Regions from separate parts of the Limosilactobacillus pulli genome, predicted to be linked through region 1. Evidence: riboswitches for the same ligand, from Rfam matches in the RefSeq annotation. Region 1 holds a riboswitch; the other holds the start of a gene.
What was found. Region 1 has a riboswitch for thiamine pyrophosphate ahead of thiW (energy coupling factor transporter S component ThiW). Riboswitches for the same ligand answer to the same signal wherever they lie in the genome.
Positions count from the first base shown of each region.

Region 2: linked by a shared signal. The riboswitch ahead of QOS03_RS06060 (ECF transporter S component) and the one ahead of thiW (energy coupling factor transporter S component ThiW) in region 1 are both predicted to bind thiamine pyrophosphate.

Region 1 covers NZ_CANCWQ010000022.1:2,310-12,161, reverse strand. The annotation lists gene QOS03_RS06895 (DMT family transporter) at 1-364, opposite strand, end outside; gene QOS03_RS06890 (class I SAM-dependent methyltransferase) at 573-1,271, opposite strand; gene QOS03_RS06885 (chloride channel protein) at 1,281-2,522, opposite strand; gene yaaA (peroxide stress protein YaaA) at 2,545-3,288, opposite strand; gene QOS03_RS06875 (prephenate dehydratase) at 3,403-4,242, shown strand; gene QOS03_RS06870 (ABC transporter permease) at 4,297-5,502, opposite strand; gene QOS03_RS06865 (ABC transporter ATP-binding protein) at 5,499-6,185, opposite strand; gene QOS03_RS06860 (efflux RND transporter periplasmic adaptor subunit) at 6,178-7,242, opposite strand; TPP riboswitch at 7,442-7,534, shown strand; gene thiW (energy coupling factor transporter S component ThiW) at 7,642-8,139, shown strand; gene QOS03_RS06850 (cytochrome b5 domain-containing protein) at 8,230-8,466, shown strand; gene QOS03_RS06845 (prolyl-tRNA synthetase associated domain-containing protein) at 8,593-9,096, shown strand; gene QOS03_RS06840 (TrmH family RNA methyltransferase) at 9,153-9,852, opposite strand, start outside.
Region 2 covers NZ_CANCWQ010000016.1:11,013-20,864, reverse strand. The annotation lists gene QOS03_RS06100 (hypothetical protein) at 1-34, shown strand, start outside; gene QOS03_RS06095 (hypothetical protein) at 38-505, shown strand; gene QOS03_RS06090 (SAM-dependent methyltransferase) at 749-1,606, opposite strand; gene QOS03_RS06085 (helix-turn-helix domain-containing protein) at 1,617-2,027, opposite strand; gene QOS03_RS06080 (alpha/beta hydrolase) at 2,168-3,127, shown strand; gene QOS03_RS06075 (DUF4870 domain-containing protein) at 3,220-3,579, opposite strand; gene QOS03_RS06070 (energy-coupling factor transporter transmembrane component T family protein) at 3,624-4,277, opposite strand; gene QOS03_RS06065 (ATP-binding cassette domain-containing protein) at 4,278-5,663, opposite strand; gene QOS03_RS06060 (ECF transporter S component) at 5,663-6,241, opposite strand; TPP riboswitch at 6,330-6,419, opposite strand; gene hemH (ferrochelatase) at 6,680-7,696, shown strand; gene QOS03_RS06050 (nucleoside hydrolase) at 7,761-8,720, opposite strand; gene QOS03_RS06045 (NAD(P)/FAD-dependent oxidoreductase) at 8,901-9,852, shown strand, end outside.

The DNA of each region.
Region 1 (9,852 bases):
GAACGATAGCCGTATAGCTGATGATAAAGACTGGTGCCAAATATTGAATTACGGTTGCCGTTGGGGCATTGCTATATTTGACGGCCGCAAAGTAGGTCAATTGCGACATTCCCATGCCAAAAAAAGCAAATAAAATCAGCTGAATCACCGCCCTGCGATCGCTAAACATGGCCTTGGTCGTTGAGCGCCTGGTCAGCTTAGCCAGCAAAAGCAATAGACTCCCCGCTCCCAGCAGTCGCAAGCCAACCAGCCAGAACTCATCGACCGTAGTGTGGCCAAATAGATACTGCACGGCGACGCCCGACGTACCCCAAAAGGATGCGCCAGTCGTGGCCAGCAAAATGCCCTTGGTTCTTTTTCTCAAATCTTTTCCTCCCTAATCCTAGGTGTACTGGACAAGGATAAGCGTTTCTTAAGTAAAGCACAACTATCATAAAAAAATAAAACGCTTGCCTAAATAAAAAATCCCCACTTCATTTTTGAAGTAGGGAATAGATCTTCACCAATACGATTTGACAAAGAGCCATAAAAATTATCCGATTGATGACTGCGAGACTTCCAGCCAGTCATAACTAAAAACGTTTGGCTAATAAGACTTTGGTACTCAGCCACGGGCCACCCCACCAGCCCCTAGCACCGCATTTTTTTACCATAACGTTATGAAAGCCCAGGTTTTCCAAGACCTTTTGATACTCATCAACATGTTCAATGTCGATAATAGCAAGCGTTCCATCGGCCTTTAAAACGCGGGCAGCCTCTTGAATGGCCCGCGCTCGATTAATCGCCGGCTTGACGTTATGGATCGACAGACTGGCAAATACACAGTCAAACTGATGATCATCAAATGGCAAATTGATCATATCAGCTGTCTGCACCTCGGCTAAGTCAGCCAGCTCAGCCGCTTGCAGGTTGGCTTGGGCCCGCTTGAGCGAATTATTGGACTGATCGGATTTTTTCCATAGATCAATGCCAATCACGCGTCCCGGTACTTCTAAGTGCTGCGCAATTCTAATCAAGGCTGCTCCTTGCCCACAGCCCAGATCCAATACTTGCGCAGTTGTCTTGAGGTGTAGATTCCGAATCGTCTCATCAATAATCTGATACTTGCCATTTAGTGAAGCATTCAAATACATTCCCAAACAGATCAAGACCAATAAGGCCGCCAGCCAATACAGCCATTGATGATCAGTGATTGCCGAGACAATCAAAAAGACTGCCGCGATCAGCATAATCAATGGTCCCATTGGCGCGTCAATTGCACGTATTTTCATGAATTCCTCCTATGCCTGTATCCACTTGGAGACGGCCATGCTTAAGGCAACACCCAGTCCTAGTGGCAATAGGGCCGAAAAGTTCAAGTGGCAAACCTCAAACAGCATAAACATCGCCATCAGCGGGGCTTGTTGCGTAGCTGCCAGGAAAAACGCTGCCCCCAAAACCGCAAACTGCATCAATGGCTCACCTGGCAGCACCTGGATAAAAAGCATCCCCAACAAGACGCCTAAAGTCGATCCCATCGCAATTGATGGCGTCAGCGTCCCGCCATAGCCACCGCCGCTAATCGTTGCCAAAGTCACCAGTCCCTTAGCAAAAAAGCCGAATGCCAACAGACCGATTGCCGAAGCTGAAACACTATTTACATTGATTGCCATTTGTGCCACACCGCGACCATTACCCATGATTTCTGGAAAGAAGCAGGCGACGGCCCCAGTTAAGGCACCTGCCAGCGGCATTGTGATAAAAATACGCCGATCCTTGATGCGCAGTGCACTGGCCCGACTGATAAACCGCTTATACCAAGTGCCCAGATAACCCATGATTGGCGCTACGACAATGACAAATAGGATCAAACGAATCGAAAACTGCTTTGAAGCTACCAGATAATATGGCTGCCAGCCCTTAACGACTGCGCCAACCATCGTTGCAATTGCCGCCATGCCCAGACTGACAATTACGGCTTTTTTATCAATTCTTTTATACAGAATCTCCAGGCAAAACATCGCGCCCGTAATTGGTGCAATATAAACGCCCGCAAACCCAGCGCCGGCTGCAGCCGCGACCAAGAGCCGTCGATCTTCTGGGGCCAATTTAAGCCAACCGATTCGATCACCCAGCTCAATCCATGACTGAGCCCACATAGCACCGGCTTCTCGTGGGGCTAATTCACGGCCAATCGAGCCCCCAGTACCGACATAAAATACCTGTGCCGTAACGTGCATAATCGTAGCCCCCATTGGAAGCTTTTCACCGTCAACGGCCTTGCCTAACTTAACCGGTCGATAATGCAGCTGCATAAAGTACCAGACAACGGAAACGATCAAAGCCCCAATCAGTGGTGCCAGCAGTCGATTCAGCGGCGCGGCAGAAAAAGCAACCGGAATCGCGTTGGTTTCAGTAAAGTTAAAAAAGATTTTTTCCGTTGCATCCAAGACAATGCTCAACAAGCTGGAACTGGCTCCAGCAATTACACCCATAACAGCCGTGGCAATTGCTAGTGCCCGACTGTCACTCGATTCTTCCATTCTCAATTCTCTTTCTTACTCTCTAGTCTTCTACAAATATCAGCTTGTCAGGAGTCGAGGCCTGTTCATCAAAATGGTACCCCAGATTAAAATCTTTGACGACTGCCAGATCATTAGCCTGGTGCTCAGCCAGATAACGCACCATGTTGCCACGAGCAATTTTGGCCCGGGTAGCCTGCGTTTTGAAACGGCCATTCTCAGCCTTAACGAATGTACAGCTGACAAATTGGCGATTACCTTTGACGTAAGGAACAATTACCTTGGCATATTCTTGAGATGCCAGATTTAAAACCAGCTTATCTTGACTGTAGAGCTCATCAGCCAAGCAACTGCCCCAAAATTCATACAGATTCTTAGTACCTTCAACTTGAGCACGATCCCCCATTCCCAACCGATAAGGTACAATCCCATCGAATGGCTTTAACAGACCATAAAAACCAGACAAGATTCGCAAATGATCCTGAACGTATTCCAATGACTGCTCATCAAAAACGCCTGGTGCCATCCGTTGATACTGCAGCCCGGTAAATGCCAGCAGCGCCGGGGTCAGTTGATGGTAAAGATCCATCTGCTGCACCCATTGATAGTTGGGAATGGCAATTTTTTCGCTACAGTTCCACCAAAGATGGTGAAGCTGATCATAGCTGAGGCTGCGCATGTGGGCTAAAATCTGTTTGGTCTGCGGCAAAAATTGTGGTAGTCCCTGGATTGGCAGTGAATCTGGATCCGACTTCATATTCCGTGCGGGGGCAATAATGATTTGCATAAATCCTTCTCCTTTTGATGACTCGTCTATTTTAGCATGTTATCGATAAACGGTTGTCATGATCAATTCAATCAGCTAAGATTATAAGAAATTTTCGATGATGGAGGAATCAATATGATTGCACAACCACAGCGAACCGGCGTTACCGTTGGCTATCAAGGCGCACCGGGATCATTTTCTTCTCAGGCGATGCATCAATGGTTTGGAAAGGTCGACAGCCATAACTACCCCAAGTTTGAAGATGTCTTTGTCGCGCTCAAAAAAGGCGAGATCGACTATGGCGTCGTTCCGATGGAAAATTCTTCAACCGGAGCCATCAACGATAACTATGATCTGATCAACAAGTATCATTTCTTCATTGTTGGCGAGCAATCCATCTATATTGCCCAAAACCTGCTGGGCATCAAAGGAGCCAAGCTTGCAGACATCAAAGAAGCCTATTCGCATCCCCAGGGTCTGCTACAGACCAGTAAGTTTCTGGCGGCTCATCACATTCAAGGCAAAGCATGTCTCAACACGGCTCTGGCGGCTAAGATGGCTGCTGAAAAACAAGATCCAGCCGTTGGGGCGATTGCCTCAACAGAAGCTGCTGAACTGTACGATTTGGACGTTTTAGCTCCCAGCATCGAAAATGACAAGTCCAACCATACCCGTTTTATCATCTTTGGCCGCGAACCTGAGATTCTACCAGACGCTGACCGCATTTCATTGATCTTTACGTTGAAAAACGAGGTTGGTACACTCTATGAAGTCATGCGCATCATTAAAGAACATCAAATCAACATGGTACGCATTGAATCACGCCCATTGCCAGGCAATCCTTGGGAATATTATTTTTACGTAGATTTAGACGGCAACCTGGCTGATCAGCACATTGCCACGGCTTTAGACGAGTTAAAACAGTATACGACTTCATTAAGACTGCTGGGCAACTATCATCGACAGGAAAATTAAATAAAAACGGGTGCTACGCTATGCGTGACATCCGTTTTTATTATATTCAAGCAATCAGCGCAAAATCTCGATCAGATTCTTATTGGCCGCCTGTTTGGCTGGCAAAATCCCAAAGATGATGCCGACTGAAGCTGAAACGCCAAATGCCAGTAAAAATGAGCCTAAAGTTATAACGGCATGAATATTGTAAGGCATAAAATTACTGATCACGCCAGCTAATCCCCAGCCAATTACAAAGCCCAGCAGGCCGCCGCCAACCGTTAAGACGATTGCCTCCAAAAGAAACTGAGCCATTACATTTTTAGGCGAGGCACCTACGGCTAGGCGAATCCCAATTTCTTGGGTCCGCTCAGAAACTGAGATATACATCATATTCATAACCCCGATCCCGGCAATGAATAAGGAGATCCCAGCAATAGCACTGATAAACGCCGTTAAACCGGTAATCATATTGTTGACCTTGGCTAGTTCGGCCCCGGCATCATAGGCCATGTAAGTACCATCATGAGCACTGGTCCCCTTTTTGGCCATGTATTTCTTGATTTTTTTCGTAGTTTGGCTAGCATTGACGCCTTGATAAAACGTCAGCTTAATACCATTGCCAGTCGTCGCCGTAGTACCAGAATAAAACAATCTGGCATTGCCAATTAGATCCGCACCATACTTATTGTCACCGTATTGATCGTTTTGTGATTGATAGACGCCTACAACGCGATAATTGATTTCACCAATAGTCACTGAGGTTCCAATTGCGTTTTGAACCGTATGATACTGCTTTTTGGCCAGTGATTCTTTCATCAAAATTACCGGCTCGGCATTCAATAAATCACTGGTCGTCAAGTTGCGACCGGCCATAATTGTGATTTTTTTGGTTGGCTGCTTGATTAAAGAAATTTTTGTACTATCTAGTCGCTGATTACCGACGATTGGCGAAACGGAAACGTTATTGGTTTCATGAGAGATTGCCACTTTTTTTACCTTAGCGCCAAAACGTTCTTGAATCAGGTTCAGATCCGCTTCATTAAAGCCTGCCGTCGTAGATTGGGCATCACTGAGCGTAAAGTAAAGGTAAGTCGACTGCTCACCGTTTTTGGTTGTATTGAACTCATCACTGATTCTTTTTTTAACCCCGTTTCCCAATGCCAGAATCGTAATTACGGCGGCAATCCCGATCGTAATCCCAATCGTTGTTAAAAAACTGCGCTTAGGATTGGCTCGCAGCGATTGTAAGGCACTGCGCAAAAGCTCGGTATTTTTCAATCTACTCCCACCTTTCGATCATCGACAATCTTGCCATCAATGATCTTGACGATGCGCTCACACTGCTCAGCAACTCGTGGATCATGCGTTACCATGATGATGGTCGTATGCTGAGTTTGATTGAGTTGCTTAAACAGATCCATAATTTCTTGACTGGTCTTGGTATCCAAGGCCCCGGTTGGCTCATCGGCAATTAAAAAGTCCGGGTTGGCAATAATCGCACGAGCAATCGAGACCCGCTGCTGCTGACCGCCGGAAAGCTCGGTTGGCAGCTTATCATCATAGCCAGCCAGACCAACCCGACTTAAAACCCGGGCCGCCGTCTTTTTGGCCTGCTTACGACTCACGCCCGCATAGAACAGTGGCAAGATCACGTTTTCAGCAATGCTGATATCACGAATCAGTTTAAAGTTTTGAAAGACGAATCCTACGTGTCGATTGCGCAGTTTGGCAAAGTCAGCCCGCGTATAGTCATGAATCGGTTCATCATTATAAAAATAGTTTCCTTCAAAATCATCATCCAAAAAACCAATGATATTGATCAAAGTCGACTTGCCAGACCCTGATTCCCCGATAATGGCTAACAGTTCACCGGCATCAACCTGTAGATTAATATCATGCAAGACGTGAAATCTGGTTGCGCCCTGGCCATAGTATTTATTGATGTGTTCCAATCTAATCATTGTCATGATCGCTCACCTTGGTACCGTTATGCAGCTTGCGATCTGGGTTGGTGACGATCTGCTGACCAGCCTTAACGCCGCTTTTGACTTCAAAATATTCGTTGACCCGCTTACCTTTAACGGCAACTGCCTTGGCCTTGCCATTTTTAACAATGTAGACCTGGCCGTTTCTAACGCTGGACTTTGGAATTCGCAGTTGATCTTGAGCTACGGAAGCCTTGACCGTCTGCCCATTCATAAAGTCGTCGCTGCTCAGATCGGCATTAACCTCATAGTTAGAGTCATTGCTTTGCGCATTGGTCGTTGGTACGGTTGCCAAATAGCTGATCGTCGTGTCTGCCTGCTTACCGGTTGCTAATGCCCGGACGTGAATCGACTGACCAACCTTGAGTTTGCTGTAGTTATATTCCGATACCTTGGTTTTAAGCTTGAGATCATTGGAGTAGATCGTGATTACCGGTGCATTCTGTTTGGAATCATCAACCGTAACCGTGCCATCAAATGGTGCCGTCAGCGTCTGAGTAACCTTTTGACTCAGTGTATTAACCTTGTTTTGAGCTGCCGTGACGTCAGCTTGTGCATCGGCTAAACTGGCTTGGGCTTGAGCAACACTGCTGGCTGATCCAGAAGCCGTCTCGTCCTCGCTTTGAGTCGCAGCATCTTTTTGCGCGGCACTGACATTGTTCTGCTGTGCGGACACATTACGCTGCGCCTTAGCCAGGGTCTGCTTGGCATCAATCAGCTCTTCATTGGTGCTTTCACTGTAGGTCGTCACCAACGGATCACCTTCTTTAACCTTCTGGCCGTCGGCAACTCCGATTGACTGCACTTTTCCCGTTGGCAGACTTAAGACCTGCTGCTGTTGTGACACAACGGTTCCAGTCAGCGTCAATGGCGTGGATTTAGCAACCTTGGCTACAACATAATGCGACTCACTAGCTGCTTTATTTTGCTTAATCTTATATGCAATCCCCCAAATGATTGCTAGGATTAGCATAATTACGATTACAATCGTCGTCTTGCGATGATTTTTTACCCAATTTTTTATTTTCTGCATAATCTTCCCCAATTTCTCCGTTTCAAAAATCCCAAATACAACAGATGTTTCAATTGCGATTATCGTCTTGGTTAGTTACTCAAGTAATTAACTAGATAATACCAGATTATTTACAAAAGGCAATCCTTATTTTCAGATAATTTTATTATTCCCCTGTTAAAGCTATTAGATTGGTGCTTTAATGGATATTGAAATAAAACAACTCTGTCTGGGGTGCCATTGATTTGGCTGAGAAATACCCACATAACCTGATCTAGTTAGTACTAGCGGAGGGAGACAGCTTAATTTTGGCATAAGCATAAATACGCGCTTTTGATAATGAATTAGGCACTCTTTCTCGATTCCGGGAAGGAGTTTTTTTTATTGGTTGATGATGCTAAAGTTCTTTAGGAGGAATTCATGAAAAAGCGTACTTATAAATTGGTTTTGACGGCTATTTTATCCGCATTGGCCGTTTGTGGCGGCAGCATCTTCTCGTTTCCAATCAGTTTTGCCAAATGTGCACCCACACAAAGTCTGATCAATATCGTATCTGGCGTTGTCTTAGGGCCAGAATGGGCAGTCGTGCAGGCACTATTGACCTCAACCGTTCGTAATCTTTTGGGAACCGGCACCATTTTGGCCTATCCTGGCAGTATCTTTGGCGCCTGGCTCAGTGGTTGGCTGTTCAAGCGCTTTGGCAAAATTTGGCTGGCAGCGATTGGAGAATTAATCGGCACGGGACTGATTGGCGCACTAACCGCCTATCCGATTGCAGCTGCCTTAATGGGTGCCAAGGGATCACTTTTCTTGTTCGTACCCAGCTTTGCGATCAGTGCCATTGTCGGCGGCTTGTTAGCCTGGGTCATCTTAAAAGCCGCCTGGCAGCCAATCCGACACTTCGCTAAGATTGAGTAGTTTTTATCAGGCAGTTGGTTGGCTTTTTTAGATTGATTCTTATATAATTTAGTTATCAAGTTACAATCGTTTTCTCGTTAAGGGGGAATCATGATGGAAAAGACATTCACGCTTGAAGAACTGAAAAACTTTAACGGTCAAAATGGTCAGCCGGCCTATGTTGCCGTTAAGGGCACGGTCTATGACGTAACTGAGGTATCAGCATGGCAAGGCGGCAAGCACCATGGCGTTGCGGCAGGCACTGATGCTACCGCGGCCATTGCCCATGCTCCTCATGGCGAAAGCGTCTTGGGCAAGCTGACGGTAGTCGGTAAGCTGGTTGACTAGCTGCCGAGATTCATCGACATCATCTAAACGCAAAAACAGTCATGGCACTCAGCCGTGACTGTTTTTGATTGAAACGCTTTCTTAATTTAACTATTATGGTAATAAACGTTTTATGAGGTGAGTAAAATGACCAAAGGATCCGAAGCTGCCTACCAAGAACTGCTTGACGAGCTGCAAAAACTGGACATCAAGTATGAGATGGTTGATCATCCAGCCGCTTTGACCACTGCCCAGGCCGATGCTTATATCGCTGACAAATCAGGCGTCTGCACCAAGTCAATGTTTCTAAAGGATAAGCATAAAAACTTCTACCTGGTGATCATGGATGATGCCAAGCGCATGGACTTTAAAAAATTCCAAGAGCTTACTGGTACCAAGCGCATCTCGATGGCTCACGACCATGACATCGAAGAACAGTTAGGACTAGAAGCTGGGATCGTCTCACCATTTGGCATCATGTATAATACCGATCACAACATCAAAATCTATTTTGATCAAGATATGCTGGATGAAAACATTCCATTGACGTTTCATCCCAACATTAACACGCATACAATCTTTCTTTCTGCTGCAGATCTGATGAAATTCATCAAGGCTCAGGGATTCGACTATCAAATCATTGATCTATAAAGCTCAAAACGCCCATTCGCAAAACATGAATGGACGCTTTTTTTTATGCCTTCGCGCTATTCAGCAACGCGATTGCCCAGTTCCCAGAAAGCCAGGGCTGAGGCTGCCGCAACGTTTAAAGAATCGACTCCTGGGGCCATGGGAATCTTGATCGTAAAATCACTTTGTTCGATCGTTGACTCCTTTAGTCCCGGACCTTCCGAACCCATAATAATCGCCAGACGGTCCACCGCAGTCAGCTTAGGATCATCAATGCTGACGGTATTATGCCGCAATGCCATGGCTGCTGTCTGATATCCGGCCTGATGAAGCAGCTCGATGCCGCCATTCTGCCAGGTTTTGGCATCAATATAGGTCCAAGGCACTTGAAAAACGGTGCCCATCGCCACGCGCGAAGAACGACGATAAAAAGGATCCGCCGAGTCGCTGGTCACGATGACGCCATTAATTCCCAAAGCCGCCGCCGACCGAAAAATCGCACCAATGTTAGCTGGGTTGACAACACTCTCAAGAACGGCAATACGGGGATGCTCAGTCGGCATGGTCGCCAAAAAATCAGCCAGCTCCAAACGCTTAACGCGATGCATCGCTGCCAGCGCCCCACGCAAAAGGTTATAGCCCGGCAGCTGGCGAAGCAGTTGGCTATTGGCAACGTAAATTGGCGTTTGACCTAAGCCGCTGGTCTGATTGGCCGCCATTTCACGATCTAGATCTGCTAAGTCGCGATCCAAGGCTTTCTCTTCTACCAATAGCGAG
Region 2 (9,852 bases), on a different contig from region 1:
CTCAATTCAAGAAATCAACAAAATGGGGCGATAAGCAATGGAATTAACGGTTAATGACTATCTGGCCCAGCTTGATAAGGCAAAAACGCAAACTGATTTAACCCATGCAGTCGGTATTCAACAGGCTGACATCCTTACAAAAGGGCTGCAGTTCGTGATCGACCAGCTTGATGCCGGCTATCTGGCTCGCTATGTCTGGCAAGTTGCCATGCCAACCGGCGATCCGCTTGAAGTCGCTTTAGAAACCAATTTGATCAATATTCCAATGGCTGAGGCTATCCGTCTTGATCCCAAGCTTTTGGAAGGCAATGATGCTAAGCCGGTTAATCTGTACATGGTAGCTTCAGGAGCCGATTTGAATGCTTCAGAGCTACGGATTGATCAGTTGGCCTCTGCTGAAGAACTGAATGATTCAGTTAAGACTTTGGTTGAAAAGATGCAGACCTGGATTGCCAAACAGCTGGCCCAAACTAACGAGCATCGTGCCGCCAAGGCAACCGAATAGTTTGCATGCAGGCTTTAAATGTGCTATTCTAGCCATTGCGATGAGTCGAGAGGTCAGGCAGCCGACCCTTGTTTGGCTGCCCCGCGCGAGCGGAAATGACATTTCGAGCGAAGCCCATAACTTGCCGGATTGCAAGGGGCTTGGCAATGGCGAAAGTGGACGTTCGCTGTTAGCCTGAGATAGTATCAATACGCAGAAAGACCGTCGAAGGAGAAATCCTTCGGCGGTCTTTTATTTTGCCATTTAGTGAGCTAGGTAGATCTGTTCATCAATCAGGTCAAATGAATGCAGATGCTCATTGACTTTTTGCAACTCGGCATCTTGAGTGAGCTGGGCGTTTTGCCAGAATTTAGCCGAATTGGTAGCCCCGTTCTTTTCGCCAATCACCAACAGCTTGACTTCAGGATAATCGTTGCGCAGCAGTTGCAGGACTTCCCAGTCGATCTCCACTTTGTCTGGTGACCAGGACATAATGACGTAATCAACCTGGCTGCCGTATTTTTTAATGGCAGTTAAGGCGTCCAATGGCTCAATGGTAGTCACGGGATGCTTGCCGGTCTCGTTTTCATGAGTCCAGTCAGTACTGTCGGTGGCATAGATTGTCTGTGCTGGCCTTAGATTTCTCAGCCCACCTGAAATATAGCCATTGCCAGCCATGATCTCAAGCGTTGGTCGACCGTGTAGATATTCAGAAAGAGCTTTGATGTATGGTGCATTGACATAAGACCACATGCCATAGGTTTCTTCCAGATAGTCGCGGTAGTCTCGCAACAGCTGATCCAGTTTGGGCAAGGCAGCAACGTAGCGGTCCCAGAGCTGATCGCCTTCTGGATTACCTTGTGGATACTGCTCATTAACCTTTTGAAAGATGATGTCTTGAATATTGTCTGGCAGCATAAGTTTAGGCAATGGCTGGGGTAAAAGACCGTTTTTAATCAAGCGGTCGCTTTCCAAGGCGTTATTGATCAAAAACTTGATCTGCGGAAAGTCTTCAAACAGATCGCGATAGGCCATCAGCTGTTCGATATAGGGCTGCTTTTTAACGACTTTGTGGGCTTTTTTGACTTGTTTTTTGAGTTTCTTTAATTGTTTAGGATTCATTGAAAGCTCCTTAAAACTTGAGATTCAGCTGTTCCTGCTTGCCGTAGAAGGTATCGGTCTCGTTGCGATGGTTGCGTCCCTGCAGATAGCCATTAATCAACTGGAAAATCTCATAACGGTCCTGGCTGGTTAAAACGGTGTTCTCAAACAGCAAGTCTTGGTTTGAGAAAAACATCTTGGCCAAATCATGTTCATCACGTTCCGTTTTGCCGCACAGGTAGTCCATGCTGACATCGAAAAACTCGGCTAATTTGCGGGCCTCAATATATGAAGGGGTCCGAATGCCACGTTCCCAGTTGCCGATCTGAGATGGCGTGTTGGGTTTTTCATCGGGTCCCAGGTGTTCGTTCAACGCTTGGGCAAGTTCTTTTAAGGTGATTTTTTGACCCCGTCTTAGGGCACGAAGACGTTCTGGAAACATACGCTCACTTCCTAGGTTAATTTCTTATGATTATTTTATCATTGATTGAGTAACGGAGAGTGTAAAAAAATTTCGACAATCAAAATAAAATCTGCTAAACTGTTAGTCATTGTGATTTTGAGTAAAAGAGGGATTTTATTTTGCAAAAACAACCCAAGAAGCATCATTGGCTGCGCTGGCTGATTGGCCTGGCAGTTACGCTTTTGATTGTGATTTTTGCTGCTGGGGGCTATTTCTTTCATGTAGCAATGGTACCAGGGCACAAGGACTTCATTAGCAGCAATACCAAAATCGTTAAAAGCGATCCATTATACAAGCAGAAAAAATGGTTTCAAGACGTACATAAGACACGTTGGACGATTAAGTCGGCAACCGGTAATTATCGTTTGGATGCCTGGTATGTACCAGCTGAAAAAAAGACCAACAAGAGCGTTTTGATTGCACATGGCTTTATGGGTAACAAAGATCAAATGGGGGCCTATGCCGCGCTTTTTCATCAACTAGGCTATAATGTCCTGGTTCCTGATGCCAGAGCCCAGGGACAAAGCCAAGGTAAATACATCGGCTATGGCTGGCCAGAACGCTATGATGAGCGTAAATGGATCAATAAGCTGATCAAATACAATGGTCAAGACAGTCAAATCGTAATGTTTGGCGTCAGCATGGGTGGGGCGACAACCATGATGACCAGTGGCATCAAGCTGCCTCATCAAGTCAAAGCCTTTGTAGAAGACTGCGGCTATTCCAGCTTGGCCGCCGAGATTGACTATGAGGCTCAGAATTTTTATCACTTGCCGTGGCTGGTACGCAAGCCTTTGGAAGGGTCATTGAGCATTATTAATCGTGTTGCCAATGGCTTTTATCTACATGATGCCAGCTCAACGGCAATGCTGAAGCAAAATCATCGCCCAATGCTGTTTATTCATGGAGCTGATGATGATTTCGTGCCAACGCGGATGGTATATCAAAACTATCAAGCAACTCGTGGTCCTAAGCAGCTTTGGGTCGTTAAAGGCGCAGCCCATGCTAAGTCGTTTGCCACGCATCCCAAATCCTACCAAAAACACGTCCAGAAATTTTTGGATCAATACGTAAAATAGGAAAACCCCAATGATCGGTGCAGAGATCATTGGGGTTTTTTGACTGTTCATAAAAAATCCCTGCCTCGTAAAGAGACAAGGATTAATCGTAACTAAAACTCGTGATCGTTATCTTGTGGCTTACGGCCCAACATCACGGCAACTCCCATGGCAATGTTGTAGATTAAAAGTACTAGAGCCAGCAGCAGTGCAAAAGCTGCCAGAATGCTGAACAAGCCGCCTAAATGAGCCAGATTCTGCATGTTGGCTGCTCCAATGATTACAAAAATCGCAATCATGTACAGCAAGGGGAAAATCTGGCTCCAGAAGGCCTTAACAGCGCTTTTACGCACCTCGTTGAAGCCTTGGTATTTTGCGATAATCCAGACGATCAATGGGAAGATGACCGGTAAAAAGAAAATGCTGAAGTAGGCTAGCGCGCTAACGATTCGCTGACCGAATTTGTTATCCATGAATTGGAATCCTCCAAATATTTTCTTTAATTATATCGAATCTGCTATGGTAGGGCAAATGTGATAATCTGTATTAAAATAATACTTATTATCAATATTGACCAATCGCGAGCCGTTAATGTAATCTGATGAACGCTGGTCCGCGCGCGATCCTCAACGTAGCCGTGTGATTCCATAGCCTGCGCCAGTTGGTCCGACCAGGTGATGGCATGCAGGATTGCCTTGAAATAAAGCGTTGGTGACCACCAAGACAGATTGATGCCCCGCATTTGACCAGCCGCGCGAATCGTTTTAACCGCCATTTTAATCCGTGGAATCAGATTGACGGCTGCCAGCGTTCCATAAGCAAACTTGCTGGGCAGATGCAGATTTTGTTCCAAAGAGCGGGTGAGCTCCAGTGGACTGGTGGTCTGCGTAATAGCCGCGCCGGTAAAAACGTAGACATAGATTCGTGAAAACAGCACCCAGGCATAAAAATAGTCATGGCCGGGACTGAACCAGGCAATCGTGATAAATACTGCGACTGCTGGAAATAACGGCATTAAAAACAGCCAGCCAAACAAGCGGGGCCGAATGCGCTTAGTCAAAAGATAGATTATGGCAACGGCAACTAAGACCAGATTGATCGTTAAATGGCGCGTAAACGAGACTTCTAAGGCAATGATCAGCACCAACAACAGTTTAAAACTTGGATTCATTTAAAATTCCTCCCGATAGCTGAGCTGACAGTCTGCCAGTTTTACGTGCCGATCAATCAGCTTTTCCAGGCCCTCCAGCTGATGGCTGATAATGATCATTGTTTGCGGGTAGACTTTTTGGCTGGTCTTGATCAGATCAACGACATTGTGCAGCGAATGAAGATCAAGGCCGCTAAAAGGCTCATCCAACAGCAGAACTGGCTGTCCCATCATCAGCATTAAAAGCAGCTGCAGCTTTTTTTGCTGACCGCCAGAAAGCGAGTAGACCACGCGATCCTGCAATTTGCTCAAGCCAAGCAACCTAAGTGCCGCGGTCAGGTGTTCGTCATCAAAATAAGGATTTTGGCCTTTTTTTAGACTCAGCGCCAATTCTTCTTTAACCGTCACGCTAAGAAACTGGTCGACGGCATGCTGGAAAACATAGCCGACCTGTTGAGCATAGCGGTGCGGCTTGTTTTTTTGACTGTCCTTACCATCATAGGAGATTATTCCCTGATAGGACGCCAGGTGAGTAATGGCCTTAAATAATGAAGATTTTCCAGTTCCGGTCGCACCAGTCAGCAGCGTTGTTCGATTTTTAAAAAAGGAGAAGTCGTTTGCAGTGATCAGCTTTTCATTGCCATGCTCAATCACCACGTTTTTGAGGGTTAGAATCGGCTGGTCGCTGGCAGTCGGCAGTTTGACATGGTGGACTGTGGCGGCCAGCTGATCGGCTGATTTAAGCAGCGCATCACTGGCAGCAGCGTCAAGCAACTGCGCATGCTGATTTTCAAAATGAATGATCTGTTTAGCCAAGCCGCGATAGCCATGCAGATCGTGATCAGCAACGATAATCGTTTTGTGATACTTTTCCTGCAGTAAGGTCAGCTGGTGGATCAACAAGCTCCGATTATGGTTGTCGATGCTGGCAAATGGTTCGTCCAACAGCAGAATATCAGTATCCATCGCGACTAAAACGGCTAAAGCGGCCCGCTGCTGCTCACCGCCTGACATCGTGGTTAATTGGCGATCGCGTAGGTACTCAATGCCGCAGAATTTTAGGGCATGCTCAATGCGGGCGGGCATTTCGCTGGATGGCAGCTGGAGATTTTCCAAGGCAAATTCTAATTCATGCTGTGGCGTATCAAGCGCGAACTGCATCCCAGGATCCTGAAACATCATGGCAGCCGTTAAGCCATCAGGCAGCTGAAGTTTTCCTTGCAGGATCTTGCCTCCGTATTTGGGCAAAAGTCCAGCCAACAGGCGCATCAAAGTAGATTTACCACTGCCAGAAGCCCCGTAAAAAAGCGTCCAGGAATTAACCGGGATTGTCAGCGTAACGTCTTTTAACGTCGTGTGCTTTGGCGTATATGCAAAAGTCAGATTGTCGATTGCCAAGTGAGTCATCAGTCGTTAAATTCCTCGCGTTTCATGACGTGCGAGCGTTCCAGCAACCGTTCGATCAGCATTACCAAAACGCCGCAGAAGAAGAACATTGAAAGCAGCCGGCCACTAAAGTAGTAGACATTTTTGAAGCCAAACTTGTTGTAGCCATTGCGGAACCAGTCCCAGGCAAACGTAACGATTGTCGTGGTAATGGTCGTTGCAACTGCTCCCAGCCAGTCATAGTGCTTGTATCCGGTCAACGTAAAGCCCAGTTCGCTGGCAATTCCTTGGACGGCGCCAGAAATCAGGTTGGCAGCTCCCCATTGATCGCCAATCAGGGCTTCACCAGCGGCACCTAAAAACTCGCCAAGGAAAGGTGCACCAGGTTTTTTCAGCATAAATCCCGCCATCGGACCGGCCATGCACCAAAGCCCCATGGTTAGATCGTTACCCATCATTGGCAGCTTGAGCGGCGTAAAGACAATGGTCAGTGCGTTGTACATAAAGGCGGCTGCCCAGTAGATCACCCCAAAGATGATACCGACCAGTGCCAGCAAAATGATGTCGCGCAGATGAAACTTATTATTTTTTTTGGCCATAAATGACCCTCCTAATGATTGAAAATTTCAATCACCTGTCCAAAAGAAAACCCACCATGGAAAAATCCACAGTGGGGCTGATTACAACAGATTATTTACCGTATCTCCCTTCGCTGGCATTAACCAGAGCAGGTTCAATGGGTATTATCTCAGCCGTATGGCACCCCAGACATGAATGATTGATCGTTCTCATCTTACAAAATAACTTGGTATTGTGCAAGTCGTCGCAAATTTTATCGTTGTTTAATTCGAACTTAATGCGTTACTTTTGATCGGTTGAATTGATTTTAATCAAGTTTCCTTAAAATCAGTATCCACAGGGTGATAATCATTTGATTAGCTTAGACACAATATATCGCATCTGAGACATAATTTGACCACCAGATGTCGTGGTAGAATGACGTTATTGAGTTGTGAAGATTAATAAGAGGGAGGATTATGAGTAAAAATCAAAAAGGTATTCTGCTGATCAATCTTGGTACGCCCAGTGATCCAAGCGTACCAGCCGTTACCAAGTTTTTACGCCGCTTTTTGAGTGATCGTCGGGTGATTCATATGTTGCCACTGCTTTGGCAGCCGATTTTAAATCTAATGGTGCTGCCCAAGTATGCGCCTAAATCAGCAGCCAATTATGAAAGACTGTGGTCATCAGGAATTGGATCACCGCTTTTGCATTACACGCAGCGTCAGGCTCAATTACTGGCTAAGCGTCTGCCAGAATATACGGTCTGCTATGCCATGAGCTATAGTCAGCCATTGATTGGTGCCGTTTTAAAGGAGTTTGAGTTTCAAGGTATCACTGATTTGACGATTATTCCGTTGTATCCACAATATTCAACAACGACCACGGCTTCGGTCCAAGATGATGTTGCGCGTTTCTACAAGGATCGAAAAACGGTTCCGGAAATTAGATTTGTCAGCGACTACAGCAGCTTTTGGCCGTATATCAAAGCATTATCGAATAAACTGCAAAAAGCCATCCTTAAAGTGAACCCGGATGCAATCGTCTTTTCATATCATGGGATTCCACTCAGCTACCAAAAGGCCGGTGACCCGTATGCACAACGCTGCCGCCAGACGACGATGGCGGTAATTGAGCGATTGGGCCTGTCGATTCCATACTTTCAGTCCTATGAATCGCGCTTTGGACCAGCAGAATGGCTGAAACCGGCCACCAAGGATCTTTTAACAGAATTGCCTAAACAAGGATATCAAAAGGTTTTGGTAGTAGCACCAAGTTTTGTCTCAGATTGCCTGGAGACGATTCAAGAATTGGGTGAAGAGAACCGCGATGCCTTTTTAACAGCGGGAGGTCGCGAGTATCAGCTCCTACCGGCTTTAAATGATGATCCAGAATGGATTGAGGCACTGGCGCAATTAACGCTTTTAAACGCGGTAATGCCGGCTCAGAACACGGCTATGGATCTGCCATCAGCCTATCTGCAGACAGAATAGATCAAGACGCCTGGAATCAATAAAACCTCATCGACAAGCGCCGATGAGGTTTTTTATTTAGTAATTAGTGTTCTTTTAAGATGCCATTCAGACGTTCCATGAATACTTTCAAGTAACGTTCCTTGTCAACATTGACAGCAACCTTAACGTTTGGATTAGGATCGTTCAAACGTGAATTGTCACCAATCGTCCGGCCGTAGTTGTGTTCATCGTAGTTGACCTTCATAAACAGGCTGATCGTTTGAACGAAGGTTGGATCGATGGAAACGCCGACTGCCAGTGGATCGTGCAAGGCACAGCCGTTCTTATCGATGCCCAGGTTGTAGTAGGCATCAATGTAGAAGTCGGTAATGTCAGCGTAGGCCTTGCCGGCTTTGGTACCCAGATCACGCCATTGCTGCGTTTCCTTCTTAGTCAAAAGCGTGCGCAGCGTAACGTCCAAACCAACCATCGTTAATGGCAGGTCGCTTTGCAGCACCGTGTTGGCAGCCTTGGCGTCTTGGTTGATGTTGGCTTCAGCAACGTCGGTAACGTTACCTTCAACCGTCAATGCACCACCCATGAACGTAACATTGCCGATCAGGTGAGCAATTTCAGGATCCTTTTCCAGGGCAGCGGCCAGGTTGGTCATTGGGCCAGTAGGGATGATGATCAAATCCTTACCGTACTTGTGGGCTGCTTCGATGTAGAAGTCGACACCGGATTCGGCTTCAACGGCACGCTTAGGAGTTGGCAGTTCAACATCGCCGATTCCGTTGTTACCGTGAATGTCTTTAGAAACCTGCATAACTTCAAAGCTGTCGGTCGTGCTGGAGTGTGGCAGACCCTTGTAGACTGGCACATCGGTTTGACCCAGCAGCTCCAAAAGCTTCAGACTGTTTTCAGCACAGACGTCCAGCAGGTTGTTACCGTAGGAAGCCACGATCCCGATCAGATCAACTTCTGGATCAGCAACTGCGTAAGCCAGCGCCAAAGCGTCGTCAACACCTGTGTCCAGGTCTAAAATCAGTTTCTTTTTAGCCATTGATTGATTTCCTCCGAATGAATATTGTTAGATAACGTTTACAATTACATAATAACCAAAAACCGATTAAAACTCAAACATTGTTTTAACAACAATTAAACCGTTTTATTAAAATTAAGGCGCTAAGCCGTGGTACAATGGCTTTTGTCGTAGAAAAGATTTTTTTAAACGAGGTAAATGATGATGGAACAGACATATGACGTAACGATTGTTGGTGGCGGCCCTGCCGGAATGTTTGCTGCTTTTTATGCTGGTCTGCATGAATTAAAAGCGCAACTGATTGAAAGCCTGCCTCAGCTTGGCGGCCAGGTTGCTGCGCTCTACCCAGAAAAGCAGATCTGGGACGTGGCTGGTGAAGCTGGCGTGCAGGGACGAGAACTGATTGCCAAGCTAGAAAAACAGATGGCCATTGCGCCAATTGACCAGTTTTTAGGCGAGCAGGTTACCAATGTCGTTAAGCTGGCTGACGGGACCTTCAAGATCGAATCAGCACAGCGAACGTCTTATTCCAAAGCCGTAGTGATTGCATTGGGCAACGGCGCCTTTTCACCACGCAGACTGGCATTGGATGGTGCAGCAGAGCTGGAAGGTCAGCAGGTACGTTATTTTGTCAATAATCAGACTGATTTCACCGATCAACGCGTTGCTGTGCTGGGAGGCGGAGACTCGGCAATTGACATGGCATTGATGTTGGAGCCGGTTGCCAAAGAAGTCCACTTGATTCATCGCCGTGACAGTTTTCGGGCGCTGGAGCATACCGTTACGCAGTTAAAAAACTCGACGGTTCAGGTACAGACGCCATATCTGCCTAAAGATCTGCGGCTGAATGCGGATGACTCGGTTGAGCTGACCCTTAAAAAAATGCGGTCGGATGAAGAAAAACATCTGGAAGTAGACAAAATTTTGGTTAACTATGGCTTTACCTCCAACAACGCCGCGCTGAATGAGTGGGAACTGCCATTGGACAGTGAGCGTGGCTTGATTAAGGTTGATTCAAGAATGGAAACCAGCGTCCCTGGCGTCTATGCAATTGGCGATGGCGTTACCTATCCTGGGAAAGCGGCGCTGATTGCAGTTGGCTTTGGCGAGGCGCCGATTGCGATTACGGCTTTAGCTAAAGAGCTTTACCCTA